2 regions of the Pectinatus frisingensis genome follow, and region 1 is predicted to be linked to the other one. Evidence: a T-box and tRNA genes for the amino acid it is inferred to sense, from the RefSeq annotation. Region 1 holds a T-box; the other holds one or more tRNA genes.
What was found. A T-box is a leader RNA that pairs with one kind of tRNA and senses whether it is charged. The one in region 1 lies ahead of thrS (threonine--tRNA ligase), so its partner is inferred to be a tRNA-Thr.

Region 1 (10,694 bases):
ACTTTTTCAAGTGAAATGAAAGCTACGTCGATAGAAGCAAAATCAGCATATTCACCAAGAGTTTCAGGTTTTACAAAACGGATATTGGTGCGTTCCATATTCATCACGCGTTTATCAGTTCTGAGTGACCAGGCAAGCTGTCCGTATCCAACATCGATGGCAAAAACTTTTTTCGCACCGTTTTTTAGGGCGCAATCAGTGAAACCACCGGTAGATGCACCTATATCAATACAAATTTTATCTTTTAAATCGAGAAAAAAAGTTTTTATCGCTTTTTCCAGCTTGAGGCCGCCCCGACTCACATATTTGATGCTGTCGCCTAATAGACGTATGGGTAGATCTGGGTCGACCGGTGCTCCGGCCTTATCTATTTTTTGTTCATTGACCAGAACCAGCCCTTCCATGATCGAAGCTTTAGCCCGTTCTCTGCTTGAAAACAGTCCTTTTTCAACTAAAACTATATCTAATCGTTGCTTTTTCATCCAACTGCTCCATATCGTAATCAATTATGCTGATGATTGACCAGATTTTTTATTGTTTTTGCTATTCCTCCGGCAGTAAGACCGTAATCGCGGAGAAGTTCATCACGTGGACCTTGAGGAATAAATTTATCAGGTAATCCCAGACAGGTTATTTTGCCTGGAGAAATATTGTTTTGGGATAACACTTCCAGTACAGCTGAACCAAATCCGCCGGCCAGCACGTTTTCTTCAACAGTAATAAGATGTTTTTTGGTTTGTGCCAGAGTAATGAGCAACGCTTTGTCAAGTGGTTTTATGAAGCGCGCATTGATTACACTACACAAAATATTGTCGCTGCGCAGTATCTCAGCGGCTTTTAATGCCGGACAGACCATCGAACCAATTGCAATGATAGCATATTCTCCGCTGTCACTGAGTATTTTACCGAACCCTATAGGAAGATGATGCAGACTGATGTCCATTGGTATTCCACAAGCCTGGCCGCGAGGGTAGCGGAGCACGATCGGACCATTATGTTCTATGGCTGTGTAGAGCATGTGCTGAAGTTCATTTTCGTCTTGTGGTGCCATCAGGGTGATACCGGGAATATTGCGCAGAAAAGAATAATCAAATACACCATGATGTGTGGGACCATCCTCACCGACAAGACCGGCTCTGTCTAAACAGATCGTTACAGGCAGATTTTGAAGACAAATATCATGTAAAATCTGATCATAGCCACGCTGGGCAAATGTTGAATAAAGAGCTACAACTGGTTTTTTCCCAGCAGAAGCTAATCCGGCAGCCATAGTTAAAGCATGTTCTTCCGCAATACCAACATCAAAAAATCGTTCGGGATATTGACGAGCAAAAGCACTGAGACCCGTGCCGCCGGGCATAGCAGCTGTTATTGCTACAATATCTTTGTCATCAGAAGCTATTTTTAATAACGTATTACTGAATATTTGCGTGTAAGTGGGGATGGATGAAGGTTTGCTGACAGATTGACCGGTTTCAATATTAAAGCGGCCTATGCCGTGGAATTTATCTGGATGCTTTTCAGCGGGTGGATATCCTTTTCCCTTTTTAGTGAGTATATGCAGCATGACAGGGCCGTGTATATTTTTTATACGTTGCAGTATTGTTATCAGATTAGGCAGGTTATTGCCGTCAACCGGGCCAATATATGATATTCCCATTTCTTCGAATAAGCCGCCGGCAATAAAAGCATTTTTTACACTGTCCTTTAGTATTTCAGCTGTTTTGTAAAAAGTTTGTCCTACTTTAGGCAGACGGGCAATAAGGCTGCCTATGTCTTTTTTTACCCGGGTATATTCCGGATTAGTGCGAATCTGGGAAAAATATGATGATAGCGCACCAACATTTTTAGAAATAGACATTTCGTTATCATTTAGTATGATGAGCATGTCTTTTTTCAATGCGCCGACATTGTTTAATGCTTCGAAAGCTTCTCCGCCGCTCATGGCGCCATCACCAATTACAGCGATTACCTTAAAGCGTCCGCCATCAATGTCTCTGGCCGCTGCCATGCCTAAGGCTGCCGAAATAGAAGTGCTGGCATGGCCGACTCCAAAGGCATCATAAGGGCTTTCACTTCTCTTGGGAAAACCAGTCAGGCCGCCTTTTTGACGTAAAGTAGAAAATTGATCACGTCGTCCGGAAAGAATTTTGTGGGTATAAGCTTGATGCCCGACATCCCAGACGAGTTTATCAGTGGGAAAGTCAAAAATTTTGTATAAAGCTATTGTTAGTTCCACTGTACCGAGGCTTGGAGCCAGATGGCCGCCGTTTTTTGATACTGTATCAATAATTAAACTGCGTATTTCTTCGGCAAGCTGCAGTAGTTGTTTAGGCAGTAATAATTTTAAATCATCGGGAGTATTAAGCTGTTCTAAAATATTCAAAAAATCACTTCCCTTAACTTTGTCTATCCAGAAGGTTTTTTACTAAGGTTTTTAAAAATTGTGCGTTGTCACCAAATATGGTTAGGGCAGTGACAGCATTTTCTATTGAAGTTTGAGCTAAGTGTTTGGCTTCGGATAATGATAATAAAGAAACATAAGTTGATTTGTGGTTTTTAATATCACTACCGGTTGGTTTGCCAGTTTTTTTGTCATCTCCAATGATATCAAGTATATCATCAGTGATTTGAAAGGCAAGGCCAAATTCTTCTGCATATTTAGTAAGAGCGGCTAATTGAACAGCAGAAGCCTGCGCTAAAATAGCTCCGGAACGAACAGCAGCGCGAAATAATGCTCCGGTTTTTGCTGAATGTAATTGGCGCAGCTCGGTTAAACTTATATTCTTGTTTTCAGACAATAAATCTATTGCCTGACCGCCGACCATTCCTTGCGGACCTGCGGCATAGCTGATTTCTTGAACCACTTTTAACAGGTGCTCCGATTTGATATCGGGATTTGAAGCTATGACATCAAAGGCCATGGTCAAAAGAGCATCACCAGCCAGGACTGCCATGCCATCACCATATACTTTGTGATTGGTGAGCTTGCCGCGGCGATAGTCATCATTATCCATGGCGGGTAAATCGTCATGGATAAGTGAATAGGTGTGAATAAGCTCTAAAGCGCAGGCAATGCGGTTGTATTTTTCACCGTTATCTCCTATCGCATCGGCAGCTGCCATCAGCATCAGCGGACGTAATCTTTTACCGCCGGCAGTCAGACTGTAGTTCATTGACTGTGCTAATATTTTGTTTAAGGCAGCATCAGCTGGATATAAATCAGACAATGTATTATTGATAAGTTCGATTCTGTGGGCAATATATTTATTCATTGGAGATATTCTCCTTTGTCTCAAGGTTTAAAGATGTTGTGGTACCATCAGCGTTAATTTCCAGCAGTTTACAGATAGTCTTATCGGCACTGTCCAGTTCTTGACGGCAAAATTGAATGAGAGCAGTACTTTCCTTATATTTTTTTACTAAATCATTAAGAGTAAGTTTATTTGTTTCCATATCATGAACTAATATTTCCAGCTTGTTTATCGAATCCTCAAATGTTTGTTTCTTTTTTGGCATAATGCTCACCTTTCTTTTTTAAAGCATTGACAGTGGCGGATACTTGTCCGTCAGAAAGTATAATTTGCAGCAAGTCATTTTTAGTTAATTGGTCAGTGGAAGTTATAATAGTATTGCCACGGTAAACCATTGAATAACCTCTTTGCAAAGCAGTCTCCGGATTGAGCAGAGCCAATTTTTCAGACAATACAGTAATTATGTGTTGCCTATCAGTAAATTGATGATTTACAGCATTATTGAGCTGGCTGATAAGTAAGTCAAGCTCTTGCCAACTATCACCTAAAGGAGAGTATGTATCATTGAAAAGTTTGTTATTACGACAGTTGTTAAGGCGGGTATGACAGCTGTCAAGATAATTTTCAATGACATTGGATAAATTGGTTTGTAATAAATATATTTTTTTTAGAAGTTCTTCACGGGAGGGAACGCATAACTGTGCTGCGTGTGATGGTGTAGAAGCACGTACGTCACTGACAAAATCGGTAAGAGTATAGTCTGTTTCATGACCGACAGCAGAAACTATAGGTAATTTTGCAGCATAAACTGCCCTGACAACTCGTTCATCGTTAAAAGACCATAAATCTTCCATAGAGCCGCCGCCGCGGCCAATGATAAGAACGTCACAAAGATCATAATGGCAGTCAAAGTATTGCAGTGCCTTGACAATTTGCTCGACAGAACCATCACCCTGTACCATTACAGGATAAAGCAGTAACTTTACCGCAGGATTGCGCTGGGATGCTACATTGTATATGTCATGCAGTACAGCACCTGTTTTGGAAGTAATGATGCCAATGGTTTTAGGGTAAACAGGTAATGATCTTTTATGTTCGGGATTAAACAATCCCTCTGAAGAAAGTTTATTTTTTAGTTGTTCATAATAAAGATTTAAATCACCGATACCATCCGGTACCAGCTGTTCTATGTACAATTGATAAGTCCCGTCACGGTCATAGACGCTTATACTGCCGCAGGCAATGACTTTCATGCCATTTTCTGGTCTAAAACGTAATTTTTGCGCAAAACGACGAAAAATAACTGCTCGCAATGCAGCGTGCTCGTCTTTAAGCGTAAGGTAGCAATGACCGGAAGAGTGGAATTTAAAATTGGATATTTCACCACGGATCATCACTTTGCGTAAATTGTTATCTGTGCTGAAAAGTTCTTTTATATAAGTATTTATCTCACTGACATTATAAATAGTCATCAAATTAATTCCTTTTAAGAAAAAAGCCGGGCTTTTGCCCGACTTTGATTACTTTTTGACAATTGACCCTAAGACACCGTTAATAAAACGGCTTGAATCGTCTGTTCCAAATTGCTTGGCCAGTTCGACAGCTTCATTTATGACTATCTTAGGAGTCAAATCCTTATCGCCAAACTTAAGTTCATAAACGGCAATACGCAGGATATTTCTGTCCACGGCTGGCATCCTATCTAAATGCCAGTCCCCTGAAACAGAACTGATTGCTTCGTCAATATATAATTGATTATCAATTACTCCGCTGACAATTTCCTGCATATAAGCGGAGTCGGAGTCTTTTAAAGCCTTTATTGTGGTTAAGACAGCATTGACAGCAGATTCTTTATCGAGGCCGGTATTTAAATCAAGCTGGAATAAAGTTTGCAAAGCTGCGCAGCGTGATTGCCTGCGACTCATAAATGAAAAATTCTCCTTTTTAACGACGAAATATCGGCGGAATAAATTTTTGAATGTGATCAAGAATATCTTCCGCAGTTTCAAATAAATCATCTTTTTTATCTATTTTGTTACCGATAAACAGCCCTGCCCCAACAAAAAACAAAACAAATATAGTTTTAAAAAAACCAAAAATCAAAATGGATAAACTGAACACAAAACCTAGGATAACCCCGGAAATTTTTCCGGGATTGTTATTCCATAGATATTTTATATACTTTTTCCAAGAAAAGTTTTCCATAATTTACTCCATATTAATTACTGTTTTAAACTACGCGCCTTTTTTTTACGCTGCTGCTATCAGATACACTGTCGACGATGATATCAATTGCAACATCATTCAAGGACATATACGAAGACAGTTGATCTTTGATATTTTTTTGCAATTCGTCAGACATTCTGATGGCATCATATTCTTGGCCTATTATCAGTCTTATTTTTAATTGTGTGCTCATTTCAATGTGATTGGCTTTTTTTAAAAATTTTACTTTGATTTTTGTATCGTAAACACCGGGCATATTGTGACATAATCTGTTAGTGACGTCGAGAACTGCATTTTTAGTGATATGCACATCACCGTTATTGCCATGTACGATAATACCTTCATTGCCTAAATCACTGTCTTTTTTGCCGGAAAAACAATTACCCATTAGTTCAATGCTAAGCAAAAATATGACAACGGCTGCACCAATAGTTTCAAAACGGCTGAGCATATATAATGCATTATTCCACAAATCATCTATTGGAATGATACCTGTGCATAAAACAATTAAGCCTAAAGAAAGTAAGGCGAAAAATAATGTATAAAAAAACAATAAAAATCTATTGATAATCCCCATTAGAAAACCTCTTCCTTAGCGGACCCGGACGACCTCTTCCTTTTGTTCTTCAGGTGGAAACCCTACACCTTGAACATGAATATTGACTTCAACAACATGCAGTCCTGTCATCGTTTCAATGGCTTTTTTAACATTTTCCTGCACATTCAGGGCAATATCGGGTATACGGACACCGTATTTTACGATCAGATATAAATCTACGGCAGCCTCCTGTTCGCCTACTTCGACTTTGACACCCTTAGAAAAATTTTTTCTACCGAGCATTTCGGCGATGCCGCCAACTAATCCACCGCTCATACCGGCAATACCTTCGATTTCTGTCGCGGCGAGACCGGCGATGATGCTCACTACTTCATCGGCTATACGAATAGAACCGAGAGCGGTTGATTTAGTTTTTTTATCTGTAGCAGTATCCATTATTATCTCTCCTTTAGCTCATGAATGATTTTCTATTATTATATCAAACATTGTATTATTATACAAATTATTTATAAACGGAAAAAAGCTGCCGCACATAAACATTTTATTCGTAAATATGCAATATCGAGCTCTTTTATTCGTCTTTTTAAGGACGGATAAAGGAATTGAGACGGGTTGCATCTTTATGAGGTAATGTTGTTTATGCGGCAGCCTATCTATGCCGGCAGACAGCATAATTTTTTATAAGTAATATTATGAGAATTTAAATAGGAGCGTCAAGCCTTATCAGCAATTTGTTTTTGCAGTAGGCTGATGAATTGATCGGCAGGCATGGCGTTGGTGGCTTGTTCACCGTGTTTTCTGACTGATACGGTATTTTCAGCTAATTCTTTGTCACCGACTACCAATATATATGGAACCTTTTTGACTTGGCATTCACGCATTTTATAACCGACTTTTTCATTGCGGTCATCTACTTCGACACGTAAGCCCAAGTCAAACATTTTCTTTTTCAAGGCAAAGGCATAATCGGCATGTTTGTCAGTAACCGGCAGAATTTTCGCCTGTATTGGTGCAAGCCATACAGGAAAAACTCCGGCGTAGTGTTCAATCAATATACCGATAAAACGTTCGATACTGCCATATACAACACGGTGCATCATGACAGGACGATGTTTTTGTCCATCTTCACCGGTATAGGTAAGGTCAAATTTTTCCGGCATCAACATATCAAGCTGTATTGTGCCGCATTGCCAAGTACGGCCCAGTGAGTCCATTAGATGAAAATCTATTTTTGGACCGTAAAAAGCGCCATCACCTTCATTGACAACATATTTTAACCCACGGTTTTCAAGTGCATTGCGCAAAGCAGCAGTCGATTTTTCCCATACATCATCAGAACCCATGGAGTTTTCCGGACGAGTGCTGAGTTCGGCATGATATGATAGGCCAAATGTACTGTATATTTCATCGAATAAGTCGATTATACTTTGAATTTCACCTTCGATCTGTGAGGGAAGGGCAAAGATATGGGCATCATCTTGTGTGAAGTTGCGCACACGCATAAGTCCATGCAGAGCTCCGGATAATTCATGACGATGGACAAGCCCCAATTCAGCCATTCTAAGCGGCAGCTCCCGGTAACTATGGGGTTGGGTTTTGTAAACGAGCATGCCGCCTGGGCAGTTCATTGGTTTTATTGCATAGTCTTCACCATCTATCTTAGTGAAATACATATTTTCTTTGTAATGATCCCAATGCCCAGACTGTTCCCAAAGCTGACGATTCAATATCATCGGTGTTCTTATTTCCTGATAACCATAGCGGCGATGAACAGAACGCCAGTAATTAATTAGCTCATTTCTTATAATCATACCATTGGGATGAAAGAATGGGAAACCAGGACCTTCTTCATGCAAACTGAACAAATCAAGTTCTTTGCCTAATTTTCTGTGATCTCGTTTAGCAGCTTCTTCGAGCATATTAAGATAAGCATCGAGGTCCGTTTTCTTTTCAAAGGCTGTTCCGTAAATGCGCTGCAGCATTTTATTTTTTGCATTGCCGCGCCAATAAGCACCGGTAACATTTTGCAATTTAAGAGCTTTGATTTTGCCGGTCGAAACAAGATGGGGGCCGGCACAAAGATCTGTGAATTCTCCTTGTGTATAAAGTGTGATAAGAACATCTTCCGGCAGATCTTTTATTAGTTGAACTTTATATTTTTCACCCTTGGCTTCAAATAATTTTATGGCATCTTCACGCTTTACTTCTCTGCGTTCAATAGGCAGGTTTTCTTTGACGATTTTTTCCATTTCTTTTTGAATCTTATCTAAATCAGATTGACTAAGCTGTTTTTGCATGTCAATGTCATAATAAAAACCATTGTCAATGGCTGGACCAATAGCCAATTGGACATTTTTTTCACCATAAATACGCTTGATCGCCTGAGCCAGGACATGTGAAGCACTGTGACGCAGTGCCCAGCGTCCGGCCGCATCTTCAAAAGTCATGAAATCGATCGAACAGTCATTATTTAATGGTGTCATTAAATCAGAATTAACGCCATTGATTTTAACTGAAAGTGCTTTTTTAGCCAGACTATTACTTAAGGATTTTAAGAAAGTTAATGCTGTAGTGCCCCTTTCTATTTCGCATACTTTACCATCTTTTAACTTGATTTTTATCATTATAAATGCCTCCTATTGTTAGTAAAAAAACAAAACCCCGTACCTGCATGGAAAAATCCATACAGGGACGAGGTTATATTCGTGGTTCCACCCTGATTACCGCTATAAGAGCGATTCCTTAATTAAGTCTGTAACGGTGACGGCCGATATAGCATACTAAAATTCTGCTATACAGTTTGAAAGTGGTAATTGCTAAGATTATCTTAAAACGCTCACAGCAAATGCGTCTCTCTCTGAATGATAATATCCTGACAATCATGTCTTTCGCATTACTTTTGATAAAATTCATTATAGCATTAAAAATAGCGGTGTCAAGTGGTCCTTAATTTATATCATTATCAATCATATATTCGGCTATTTGTAAAGCATTAAGTGCTGCACCTTTTCTTATTTGGTCACCAACCACCCAAATATTGAGAGCATTTTTGATAGAATAATCTTTTCTTATTCGACCGACATATACATTGTTTTTGCCAGAAGTCATAAGCGGCATTGGATAATCCATTTCGGCCGGGTTATCCTGGACAGTCACACCAGGAAAAGCAGACAGTAATTCTTTTGCCTCAACAACACTTATTTCGTCGGTAAATTCGATGTTGATCGATTCAGCATGACTTCTAAAGACCGGTACACGTATGGTCGTTGCAGTAATGCCGATAGAATCATCATTTAGAATTTTATGGGTTTCATTGATCATCTTCATTTCTTCTTTGGTGTACAAATTTTCCTTAAATACATCAATTTGCGGAATGAGATTGAAAGCAATCTGGTAATGTTTTGGAAATGATGCTCCCGGCAAAATCTCTGCTTTAACCGGATTGCCGGCGACAATGTCTTTTGTTTGCTGCTGCAGTTCGGCCATTGCCTCTTTACCGCCGCCGGAAACAGCCTGATAGGTAGAGACTACTATACGCTTGATTTTTGAGCGGTCGTACAGCGGTTTAAGTGCCATTACCATGATTATTGTTGAGCAGTTAGGATTGGCTATTATACCTTTATGTTCTTTGATAAATTCAGGATTGACTTCCGGGACGATAAGCGGTACATCGGGATCCATGCGAAATGCACTGGAGTTATCAATGACGACTGCGCCTGCTTTTACGGCAGCCGGGGCAAAAGTTTTACTGGCGGCACCACCGGCAAACAAGGCAATCTGAATATTTTCAAAGGAATTGTCGGTTGCTTCTTCAACAGTGTATTCTTTACCCATAAAAGTTATTTTTTTGCCGGCAGAACGTTTGGAAGCCAGTAATCTAAGTTTAGCAAAAGGGAAATGCCGTTCTTCTATGAGTTTTAAAAATTCCTGCCCTACAGCACCGGTTGCTCCTAAAATAGCAACGTTGTATTTTTTCATGTATATTCCTCCGTTACATTATTTTGTCGAGGTTGCGGACTAAGCCTTTTAAATGAATTACTTTTTTACATGCCAGCAAAACCCCCGGCATAAAGGAAGTACGGTCAATAGAATCATGGCGTATAGTGAGTGTCTGACCGAGACCACCGAAGATTACTTCCTGATGAGCTACGTAACCGGGCAGACGTACACTATGAATTGGAATGCCGTTTAATTGTGCACCGCGTGCGCCTTTTAATTTTTCTGTTTCATTGGGATTGCCTTGTTTCATTGGTTTGCGTACTTCACTGATCATTTCAGCGGTGGTGATTGCCGTCCCGGAGGGAGCATCAAGCTTTTGGTCATGATGTAATTCGATTATTTCGACATTAGGGAGATACTTGGCGGCTTTCTTGGCCATTATCATCATGAGCACGGCACCAATAGCAAAATTTGCCGCAATAAAAGCCGGAGTATTATATTTTAAAGCTATTTCATTAAGCTTATCCTTAGCTTCATCTGATAGTCCGGTTGTACCAATGACAGGACAAACATGATTTTCAAGTGCCTGGCAGGCATTATTAAAAACTGCATCGGGACGTGTAAAATCAACCATTACATCAGGGTTCACAGTAGTGATTACCCGTTGCAAATCACTGTCGACAATGATACCGGTTTTTGCTGCTCCGATGAGATCA
Region 2 (10,694 bases), 710 kb from region 1:
AATAAAAAGGGGTATCACACATAATCATTTTCATTCATAAATTGCAATGTTTTGTTCTTTTTATCCACTCTCAAAACAGCAAGCGGCGGATTGCATCTTTATGAGGTCAATGCCTTTCATGTGACACCCCTTTATTATATTTCTCTGATACCATTTCGCCATGGTGTCGAAGTATTTTTTAAATTTGCCAGATCATATGGCGTTTCCTGATATACATAATAGTTCAGCCAATTAGCAAAAAGCAGGTTAGCTACACTGCGCCATTTCACAACAGGCTGTCTTTTAGGATCATCATTAGGATAATAATTACAGGGTATTTGAATATCCAATCCTGCTTTTACGTCGCGGTCATACTCCCATTTCAATGATAACGGGTCGTATTCCGCATGTCCGGTAATAAAAAACTGACGATGCTTCAAATTGGCAATGGCATAGACTCCGCAGCGACTATCCGATTCAGCCATAATCGTCAATTCCGGGACTTTTTCAACGTCACTGCGCCGCACTTCAGTATGACGTGAATGCGGTACATAAAATTCATCATCAAACCCTCTGAACAATTTTTCATGTTCTACCAGCAGACGATGTTTATATACGCCAAAAATCTTTGGTTCCACTGCATATTTAGGCACTCCATAATGATAATAAAGCCCGGCCTGAGCTCCCCAGCAGATATAAAATGACGAAAACACATGAGTCTTTGTCCATTCCATTATTTGGCAGACTTCATCCCAGTAGGCTACATCTTCATATTCCAGCTGTTCCACCGGAGCTCCCGTCATGATAAAACCATCATATATATTATTTTTGACATCCGCAAAAGTACCATAAAATTCAGTCAGGTAATCCATGGAAGTGTGTGCCGGTGTATAAGACTGCGTATAAATAAAATCAACTTCGACCTGCAGCGGAGTATTTCCCAGCAAACGCAGCAATTGTGTTTCCGTTACCGTTTTCAACGGCATAAGGTTCAGTATGAGGATGCGTAACGGACGTATATCCTGCTTATACGCACGATCTGTATCCATTACAAATATATTTTCTTTATCAAGTATTTGCGCTGCCGGCAAATTATTAGGAATTTTTATCGGCATATCTTCACTTCCAAAATTTAGTTATATTATATCAATGACCGGTTGGTAAAACATTATCACCATTAAACTCAGGGATAAATCTTTTCGAAGAACTGGCCCGTTCTTGTACAAAACAATTTTTTATTCCCAAGTCCAAAGCCGCATCAATAACTTTTTGATATTCAAATGTAGTCAATTTTCTATTCAGCTGAGGAATTTCCGCAGCTTTGTATGCCGGAGTATATTGATTCATCAAACTTAAATAAATATTATCACCAAATGTCTTCCACAGCCATTCCACTATTTTTATGCTATCCTTATACTGCCATGGTAAAATCAAGTGTCTCACCAGTACTCCCTTTTTCAGCATATTACCTGCCATAACTGCCGGTCCCGCTGCTTCATACATTGCCCTTATTGCTGCCGTTGCCGTTGCCGCATAGTTTGGCGCCTGCGAATATTTTCGTGCTATCGTTTCATCCCAATACTTCATATCCGGCAAAAATACATCGACATATGGTGCCAGCATCTTTATCGTTTCAATTGTCTCATAAGCATTTGTATTACAAACGACAGTCAATTTCAATCCTGCTGCCCGGGCCGTCTTCAACGCTGCAGCTATCACGGCCGCGTACTGTGTTGGTGTCACAAGCTCAAGGCATTCCACGCCCCTTGCCTGCTGCTCTAAAAATATTTCGGCCAAACGTCCCGTATCAACGGTAATCCCATACCCCAGAGCACTTATTGCATAATTCTGGCAAAATATACACCGCATATTGCAATTAGAAAAAAACACTGTTCCAGCGCCATTCTTCCCCGATATACAAGGTTCCTCCCACTTATGAACACTGACCAGTGCCACTTTTGCCTTATTACCGGCCCGACAAAAACCTGTTTCACCATTTTCTCGCTTAACTTTACATTGCCGCGGACACAATGAACACTTATTATCTTCTACGATAATTTATCTCACGCCCTATAATACAAATTATCCTATAGCTTTATTCAATATTTTTAATGATTGGCCATTTTATACATATTAATGGCATCCTGTCTGGTTATTGGTTTAAAATTACCGACGGTTTTCTTGCCATAGTCAGTGCACATATCAGCCAAATATTCGAGTATTTCATTTGATTGTACACCGATACCCAATTCCGTGAAGTTGACCGGCAGCCCGATTGAATGAAAATATGCTTCCATTTTGTCAATGCCGCCAAGCGCTGCCTTTACCTCGTCACTTTCATTAATATCCCACAATACTTTCGCTAACCGGGCAAATCGCTTCACGTCAGTTTTATAACTATACCGCGCCCACACTGCCCACATTGTTGTCAATGATGCTCCATGTGCCACATCGAACTTTCCGCTGAGTTCATGTCCAAGCTTGTGAACACTAAAATCCTTGCGTCGTCCTAATCCCGTCAGATTGCAATGTGACAGACTGCCGCAATACATTATTTCACTTCTTGACAGATAATCATGATCTTTTGCCAACGCATCCTTGCTGAAATGGATTACATTCTTCAACAATCCTTCCGCAATAAAATCTGTCATACAGTTATCGCTGTTTTTATCAAAATAACGTTCCAAAGTATGCATAAGTATATCCCCTATGCCACAAGCTATCTGAAACCTCGGCGCACTATAGGTCAATTCCGGATTCATAAAAGCAACTTTAGGACGGTTCAGCACAGTACCCAAGCCGCGTTTTTGACCTGTAGCTTCATTGGTAAGAACAGCAGAATCGCTGGTTTCACTACCCGCAGCAGCCAAAGTAAGAATACACCCCATAGGTGTAGTCTTAACAGGTTTAACCTTATTTTGCCAGATGTCATCCCATATGTCATAAGAATTATTAGCCAGACCAATAGCGATCGCTTTAGCCGTATCAATGACACTGCCTCCGCCCACAGCCAGTACAAAATTCACTTTTTCACGCTGCGCCAGCTTAATTCCATCACGGACAAATGAAACCACTGGATTTGGTTTAACACCACCTATGACAGTATATTCCAGTCCCTGCTCTTTTAAATCAGTACAAACAGCATCAAGTAATCCCGTTTTTTTTACGCTGCCTCCGCCATAAACCAGCAAAACCTTATCGGTTCCATATGACTTTATTTTACTACCTGCTTTTTTTTCTGCATCTTTGCCGAAAATGATCTCTGTCGGACAACAATATTCAAAACTATTCATTATATTTATACCTCCCCAAACTCAATACCTCTGCACCAGCAGCCTGCCAATATCAATATCATTCAATGAGTCTACCTGCACATCAGCTGCCGAAACATTTTGACCGCAATCCCTATAATCAGGATTACAATATGCCACACAATAATTCCCGGCCCTTTTCGCCGCTGTCACACCCGCTTCAGCATCTTCTATCACAGCACATTCCTGTGGTTTAATACCCAGTTTTTTTGCCGTCAATAAATAAATCTCAGGATTTGGCTTACTGTGCAGCAGTTCTGCTCCGCTCATAACTACATCAAAACAATCGTATATGCCAAATCTCTTAAGAAACATTTCAATATTTCGCCGCACCGACGAAGAAGCCAATGCCAATGGCACCTGTCTATTATGAAAATCCTTAATTAAAGCGATAGCCCCTTTAACCGGATGTACAGCATCATTATCTGCAATATATTCTAAAAACAACTGATGTTTGCGTGCGACAATTTCATCTAAAGAAATACTGGAAGCTGCCTGGGTGATAAAATCACTAAAAAAAGCCCTTGATGACCGGCCAAAGTAAGGTAAACAATCCTGCCGAGTACAATTTATACCATATTCCCTCAGCGTTTGCATCTTAGTTTTAATATGGATGGCTTCGCTATCGACAATTACCCCGTCCATATCAAATATTACTGCTTTCATTCTTATCATCCTCAAAAAAATATACTGATATTATAACATTTTTTATTTTGCCTGTCATTTTGTCCTTGACCAGAAAAATGTTTAACATTTCTCCTATTATTTACCAGCAAAAAACACTTGCTAAATTCCTTCTTATAACGTACACTTGTAATAGTTTCATTATCATAAAGTAATAATTTGACAAATGGAGGTCAGTATCATGAACAAAATTTTCAGCATTGTTTTTGCGGCTGTCTTTGCAATAAGCATTTATGCCTTCTATTCACCGGCACAGGCATCTGCTGCAGGGTTAGGTTCCATAAATCTTGGTGAAGTACTTTCCAGCTATCCCGATATGCAAACAACCAATGCTGCCATTGATCTTGAACGCCAAAAGACTCAGGACGAATTCAACAAAAAATCTGCTTCCCTTGATGACAAGGGTAAAAAAGAACTTTTCGACCAATTAAACCAGAAGCTTTCTGATCGCCAGAATGAACTTATTAAACCGATTCGTGATAACATTCAAAAAGCAGTTGAAGCCGTAGCTAAGGAAAAAGGTCTTGATTATGTGATAGATGCTTCTGTCGCTATATATGGTGCAGAAGATATTACTAAAGATGTTATTGCCAAGGTAAATGCGCAATAATTAAATGAAATCATTACTTTTACCTCACTGATATATTCATTAATACATCACTTGACAACAAACGACAGTTCTTGAAACAGGTTTCTGCCAGAGCAGTTACTTTTCTCATGAATTGCCGTTTTAATATTTTCTTGACAAAAATTGTCCTTTCCAGTATCATAATATACGTTATTGCTGGCATAGCTCAGTTGGTAGAGCAGCTCATTCGTAATGAGCAGGTCGTAGGTTCAAATCCTATTGCCAGCTCCATATGTAAATCAAGGCTTCCGAGGTTTTCGGAAGCCTATTTATTTTGCTTAAAAATAGCATTTTGTCCTTGTCGTAAAGAATATGCCTATTTAAGCTATAAACTGCCCCCAAAAGTTAAGATACATAAATGTACGTCAATTTTTTTATGCAAAAATTTCATAGAATGTTATGTTCTCTATATACCCCATTAATTCAATTAGGATTTTTAAGTCCCTTTAATAAAAGATTTATAACAGATTTTATATCTTGCTTTCTATCAGGATCTTCGAACGTCTTGGGGTTGATAAAAACGTGTGTTGCAAGATATACGGATTTTGCTGTTTGATGGGAGGATTCTGCAAAAAATATACCTTCTGCAATTCCTTGCAATATAACTTTTTCAATTCGATTGATTCCAACTTCTATGGCCTTTTCTATTACTTCCATCGAATTACTGGCTAGTTTTAAGTAATTTGCAAACATTTCTGGGTCATTAATGGCACTGAGACGTTTAGCTTCTGCAAAATTTTCAAGTAAATGACAAAGTTTAATATCAGCAGGACTATCTTCTTTTAAAATGTCATTTGATGAAGCATGCAATTGAGTGAGCCATCGTTCGGTAACTGCATTCCATAGAGCTGCTTTTCCATTATAATATCTATAAATAGCAGCGTGGCTTACTTTTAAAGATTTTGCCACGTCAGAAATGTTCGCTTTATCCGGCCCATGGCGGCGAATGACTTTTTCAGTCTCATTAAGAATTGTTTCTTTATCTAATGAAATTTTATTCAAGTTAATCATCACTTTCTCGTTTTTATTTTTCATTGTATCATGTTTGTTTTTTTGTTTCAAATTACATTAATTGTAACTGAGCAAAAATAAATATCTATAAAATCAGACTTTATTTAAGAAGAACACCAAAATTTCTGACTATAGTAGTTCAATTGTCAAAACAGAAATCTGAAGATTTCATAATGAATCTTAAACCATGCACAGTCTGGCATCGCTGGATAGTACTGTGTAGCTGGTACCTGATAAGTAATTATTAAGTAATGCCGTTTAAAATTGTGGGTTTAGACATAATTTATTCATTATTCGATGCGCCTTTTTTAGGTTAGCATACTCAGTCAAATAAGCCTCTTCATACTCCAGACTTCGTAACCAATATCCAATTCCGTAACTTGTACAATTCATGCTTTGGTGAATAGTATTTCCCTTGAGAAGTTCAATATACTTATATCTAGTGAACTGACAGCCTTAATTTGAGTTTAAAATCAGCGGCTTTGGCTAATATTAAACGCTTTTTGAACACATTGATGACTATCCTTGTATCTAATGTATACAAGTTCTTTATTTTCCTTATGTAACTTTTTGATTTTATATGTGCAGTTAAAAAGCGCGTTTCCATGCCCTGGAAACGCGCTCTCACCATATTTATCGTATTCATTAATCCAGCAGCGCAGGCTGCTGGTACCGTTTCTTAGCTCTTCAGCAACTTTGCTTCCATCTTATCTTTCTGCCCAATTTATTATACACCCTCCATAATTCAGTATATCTCATACTACCTAACTTTGAGGATGCAGTTCATATTGACGATTTTTCCTGCTAGAGTTGGAGCGTAATTCATCATTTAGTTTGAATTATATTAGAATTTTCTTCTACAAATTTTTAAAGATATATCTAGATCTGATCAGTTATCAGTGTAGTTGCACTTCATAATCGGTAACGATTTTTCCATCAAATTGAATCATCTGACCATTGTGGTTTTCCGTGTCAAGAGCGAGTTTTGCAATGAGCTCACCCGCTTCTTCAGCCGATTTGATAAAACCATTAAGCGCACCAAGTGCACCAGCGGCATGTCCGTTGAGATCCGTTGCTACACCACCAGGCATCACACCAAAGATCTGTTTGCTGCTACCTGTATTTTTGAACTCAAGTGCGTAAGTCATCGCCATCACATTTTGCGCGGCTTTACTGGTTTGATAAGCGAGCGGATGCCAAAAATTATTGGGTTGAATCGGGATTGTGATGTTTACGATTTTTCCATTTTCAGCAAGTTTTGGCAGGAAACTTCTAATCATCTCATACGTCCCGAAAAAATTAACTTTCATTGTCTCACGGAGGTCGTCGGTCGTATAGTCAAACGTTGCTTTTTTCTGATCAAGATCGGGACGGTCAGCTTTGTGGCTGTCAGGAATTCCTGCATTATTGACAAGCAAATCGAGCTGATCAATTTCTTTTGCAGCATTGTGAATCGTATCAAAATTGTTCAAATCAATTTTGACAAAACTAGCTGTAATACCTTGTACTGATAACTTTTTAACTGCTTCTTGTCCACGGTTTTCGCTGCGTGCGCCAACCAAAATTTCAATGCCTGATTTTCCGAGAATTTTTGCAATAGCAAAGCCAATGCCTTTATTTGCGCCTGTGATAAGTGCTTTCATAAAATTATTTCTCCTTTATCAAGTTATATTTTGCTAATTTCATAACTGTCTATTTGTGTCATAACCATATTAAGTCATCTACGGCTTCAGACATTCCAATTTTCGATATATTTTCAATATTATCAAATTTTTCTATCATAGTTTTCATAATTCATTTGGCTATTATCACCTGTGTTTGTACTTTTCATACCAATAGTACAAAAATATTATCTCCAGATGACTTGCAATGGATTCCTATCAACCAATCGCTGATAAGTATATTTCGGATATCCCGCCATGAGACCGCCTGTAACCTGCATATTTTCCGGCAACTTTAAAATTTCTAGTAATGGTTTATATCCAGAAGCAGCGCATCCGTCAAAGAATCCGGTAATGCAAGTTCCAAGACCAATAGAAGGCGCATATAATTCTGCGTAAGCCAGCGAATAGTATGTGTTATCTTTACCGACTGTCAAATTTTTATCAACGATTGGTATGATCAGGCAGGGAGCATCCCGTAATATAACATCTCTACCTGTTTTACGATAGTTGGCTATGTGTGCTTTCAAATGCGCTGCATAAGGTGTTTCAGACCAAGGCGGCTGTTTTAGTGCTTCTTCTTCCCAATAATCAACTATAACCGCTGTAATACTACTCAATGTTTGAGAATCATCAATTACAAGGTAAGAGACTCCTTGAGAATTCGAACTTGTCGGAGCAAATCTTGCTATGTTTAAAAGTTGCTGAATCGATTCCCGCGCAACGACCTTTCTTTTAAACTCTCTAACGGACCGTCTACTCCGAAGAAATATAGCTGCCATATCTTCGTCCAAAACTGGTACTTTTTTTAGTGATATTTGATTAACTAAAGGAGCTTTTGCATTGTCGAGTGCTGCCGTGGGACAAATCGCAACGCAGTGACCACAGGCAATGCAAAATGGTTCTATGGCCTTTGGACCATTTTCATCCAAACCTATAGTGCCAGTTGGACAAACTTCAGCACAAATTCCACACTTAATACACTTTTCTTGATTTACCTTTATTAAATCCATATTTTCCCCCCTGGTTTAATGTAATAAAATCTAATTATAAATTACAAAAAATGATTTTTGTAATTTATAATTAGATTTTATCACTCGGCAATCATGATTACAAGTAATTAATTTTGTAACTTGAAAAATAAATTTGTAAGCATCTATCAAGGTTTTTATATTTCTAGTACCATGTTAAGTTATATTTGGTAGTTTCTACTCCCTCTGCCCCGTCAGCTATCCCCAGTTCTGCTCCTAGCCAGAGCATTCCCTGCTGGAAATAGAACATGCCATTCATTACACTGTCACCAATATACTGCCGGTTGCATTGCCTACCTGATAATCTGTGGTTTAAGATGCTGCACCTGCAGTTCCTCTCCGTCAGCAAAGCTTTCTATCGTCTTAATATTTTAAGCGATAATTGTGTGTTTCTTGTCTGATCACGAGATACTACTTTTGCAGCTCGAAGTCTCATGTAGTTGTTCTGTCACTTGATTCAAATGGTACCATTGACGGTACTATCTGGTTGAAATCATTATAATATCTCATTCGTATGCTTTATGACTGCGATGAACGATCCAAATATATAATTAAAGGAACTGTTAAAGCTGTGTTAGAACCGCAAGATAAGTAATCAAAAACAAAGCTGATATTTTTTTAATAATTCTAAAAACTTTAATTGTTAGTTTAACATCATATATAAAAGCGGATACGGCTTTCCCTGTTCATCGTGTTCTGTTCTTTTACAGACTTGAAAGCCCATATGTTCATAAAAACCTTTTGCAAGGGGATTTTGTTCATTAACAGCTAATTCGTTGATTGAGTAATTGTCAATCCCGTGTTGAATTAACTTTTTCCCTAAACCATTCCCTCTTTCTTCGGGTGTGATAAACAGCATTTCAAGTTTTTGTTCTTCCACCCCCATAAAAGCAATAGGACATTTGTTATCCTTCTCTGTAACGATCAAATGAGCGATACCATTTAGTGCTTGTGGGACATATTTTTTAATGTCTTCTATTTCGCTATCTGATAAAAAGAGATGTGTTGTTCGAACGGATTTTTCCCATACTTCTGTTAGTTGGTCTATAAGCAATATCGTTCTTTCTTTAATTTCTATTATTCTCATGTTTATTCTCCTTGCAATTATTTACGCATTGTAAAGTTAAATGACAGTTGAGGACTCGTCAGCCCTTCTGGTGCAATAGTTTTATCACAAACACTGTACCTACCGCAAGAAGAGGAACATCAATCTGAAAATTACCATAGCTGCTGTTCATTGCTTGGTTTTATAACCATTGCGGGTATTCTCGCTGTTGGAATGTTCTGAGTGAATCTCTTTTTCCACTTTGCCATGATAAAAAAGGTCTCCTATGATTATGATTAGATTGTATCATAGAAGACCTTATGACTTCGAGTGGAAGTTTGTTTACAGAGATTTTTTCATAGGCTCAAAAAATCAAGTGATACATCATATATTTTAGCCAGCAATATAAGATTGTCAGTATCCGGTGATGCTTCACCGCATTCCCATTTACTGATTGCCTGACGACTTACACCCATTTTTTCGGCCAATGCCTCTTGGGAGTATCCTTTTTCCTTACGTAATGCAACAAATCTATTAGCTAATTCAATATTCATACTTTAAGCTCCTCTTTATAAAATTCAAATCGCTTAAATTTTAACCAACTTTGCACGATTGCACTATATATACTGCTTTGCATTTCCGCAACTATTGGTTGCGGATGGATAAAAGGATTATTCTTTGCTGATGCTGCACAATCAAGAATACAATATATATTGAAAGTCTATAAGAAAAAACCTGCATTTATTTATAGCGGGTTTTCTCTTTTTGCTATGTTTGGGCAATGATTGACTTTACATAATTTTATTCCCGGGTAAATTCCACAATTTTTTCTTGCAGCAGTAAAAATACCTTCGCCAATAGGTAACCGTCAGCTGCTGCGTGGTTCAAGCGCACACTCACCGGCATTATCAAACGTCCATTTTCTTTGTGATAGCGTCCCCAGTTTACAATTGGCATAAAATAAAGATAACCATCCGGTAATTCAACATGCAGTGAATCATAGGACAACCATGAAATATATGAAGCATCGAACCAATTTGGATGATTTCCCATATCCAGTGCGTATTTTTGTGATTGTTTTGCCTTTACTATGTCTTTTTCGCACTCGCTATAAAAACGGTCATAATTATTATGATACTCCGTATAGACCGGTGTACAGCTTTCTACATCCTCATGAAAAACATATTGTGCTGGATTAATCTTGTCATATACAATAATCTGCTGTGTCTGCCAAAGGTATCCCATACGATAATCTTCCCTTGAATTTAAAGCTTTCGCCAACATATAAAGGAAATTAATATAAAACTTTGTTCCTGTACTACGCGAATAGTTTTCTAATTTTGT

Region 2: it has a tRNA-Thr gene. The T-box ahead of thrS (threonine--tRNA ligase) is inferred to sense a tRNA for this amino acid. The anticodon was not compared.

The regions. Positions count from the first base shown of each region.
Region 1 covers NZ_CP045424.1:623,709-634,402, forward strand. Annotated here, with positions in the region: gene F8M42_RS03005 (TlyA family RNA methyltransferase) at 1-482, opposite strand, end outside; gene dxs (1-deoxy-D-xylulose-5-phosphate synthase) at 503-2,386, opposite strand; gene F8M42_RS03015 (polyprenyl synthetase family protein) at 2,400-3,275, opposite strand; gene xseB (exodeoxyribonuclease VII small subunit) at 3,268-3,519, opposite strand; gene xseA (exodeoxyribonuclease VII large subunit) at 3,494-4,726, opposite strand; gene nusB (transcription antitermination factor NusB) at 4,775-5,179, opposite strand; gene F8M42_RS03035 (DUF2273 domain-containing protein) at 5,199-5,459, opposite strand; gene amaP (alkaline shock response membrane anchor protein AmaP) at 5,485-6,057, opposite strand; gene F8M42_RS03045 (Asp23/Gls24 family envelope stress response protein) at 6,073-6,474, opposite strand; gene thrS (threonine--tRNA ligase) at 6,753-8,663, opposite strand; T-box leader at 8,724-8,942, opposite strand; gene F8M42_RS03055 (aspartate-semialdehyde dehydrogenase) at 8,986-10,017, opposite strand; gene dapB (4-hydroxy-tetrahydrodipicolinate reductase) at 10,031-10,694, opposite strand, start outside.
Region 2 covers NZ_CP045424.1:2,798,371-2,809,064, forward strand. Annotated here, with positions in the region: gene metA (homoserine O-acetyltransferase MetA) at 135-1,094, opposite strand; gene F8M42_RS13130 (radical SAM protein) at 1,126-2,010, opposite strand; gene F8M42_RS13135 (iron-containing alcohol dehydrogenase) at 2,088-3,272, opposite strand; gene F8M42_RS13140 (HAD family hydrolase) at 3,294-3,956, opposite strand; gene F8M42_RS13145 (OmpH family outer membrane protein) at 4,156-4,584, shown strand; tRNA gene F8M42_RS13150 (tRNA-Thr) at 4,758-4,833, shown strand; gene F8M42_RS13155 (TetR/AcrR family transcriptional regulator) at 5,026-5,637, opposite strand; gene F8M42_RS13160 (SDR family NAD(P)-dependent oxidoreductase) at 6,510-7,256, opposite strand; gene F8M42_RS13165 (nitroreductase family protein) at 7,463-8,287, opposite strand; gene F8M42_RS13170 (GNAT family N-acetyltransferase) at 8,949-9,392, opposite strand; gene F8M42_RS13175 (helix-turn-helix domain-containing protein) at 9,707-9,904, opposite strand; gene F8M42_RS13180 (CatA-like O-acetyltransferase, family 3) at 10,152-10,694, opposite strand, start outside.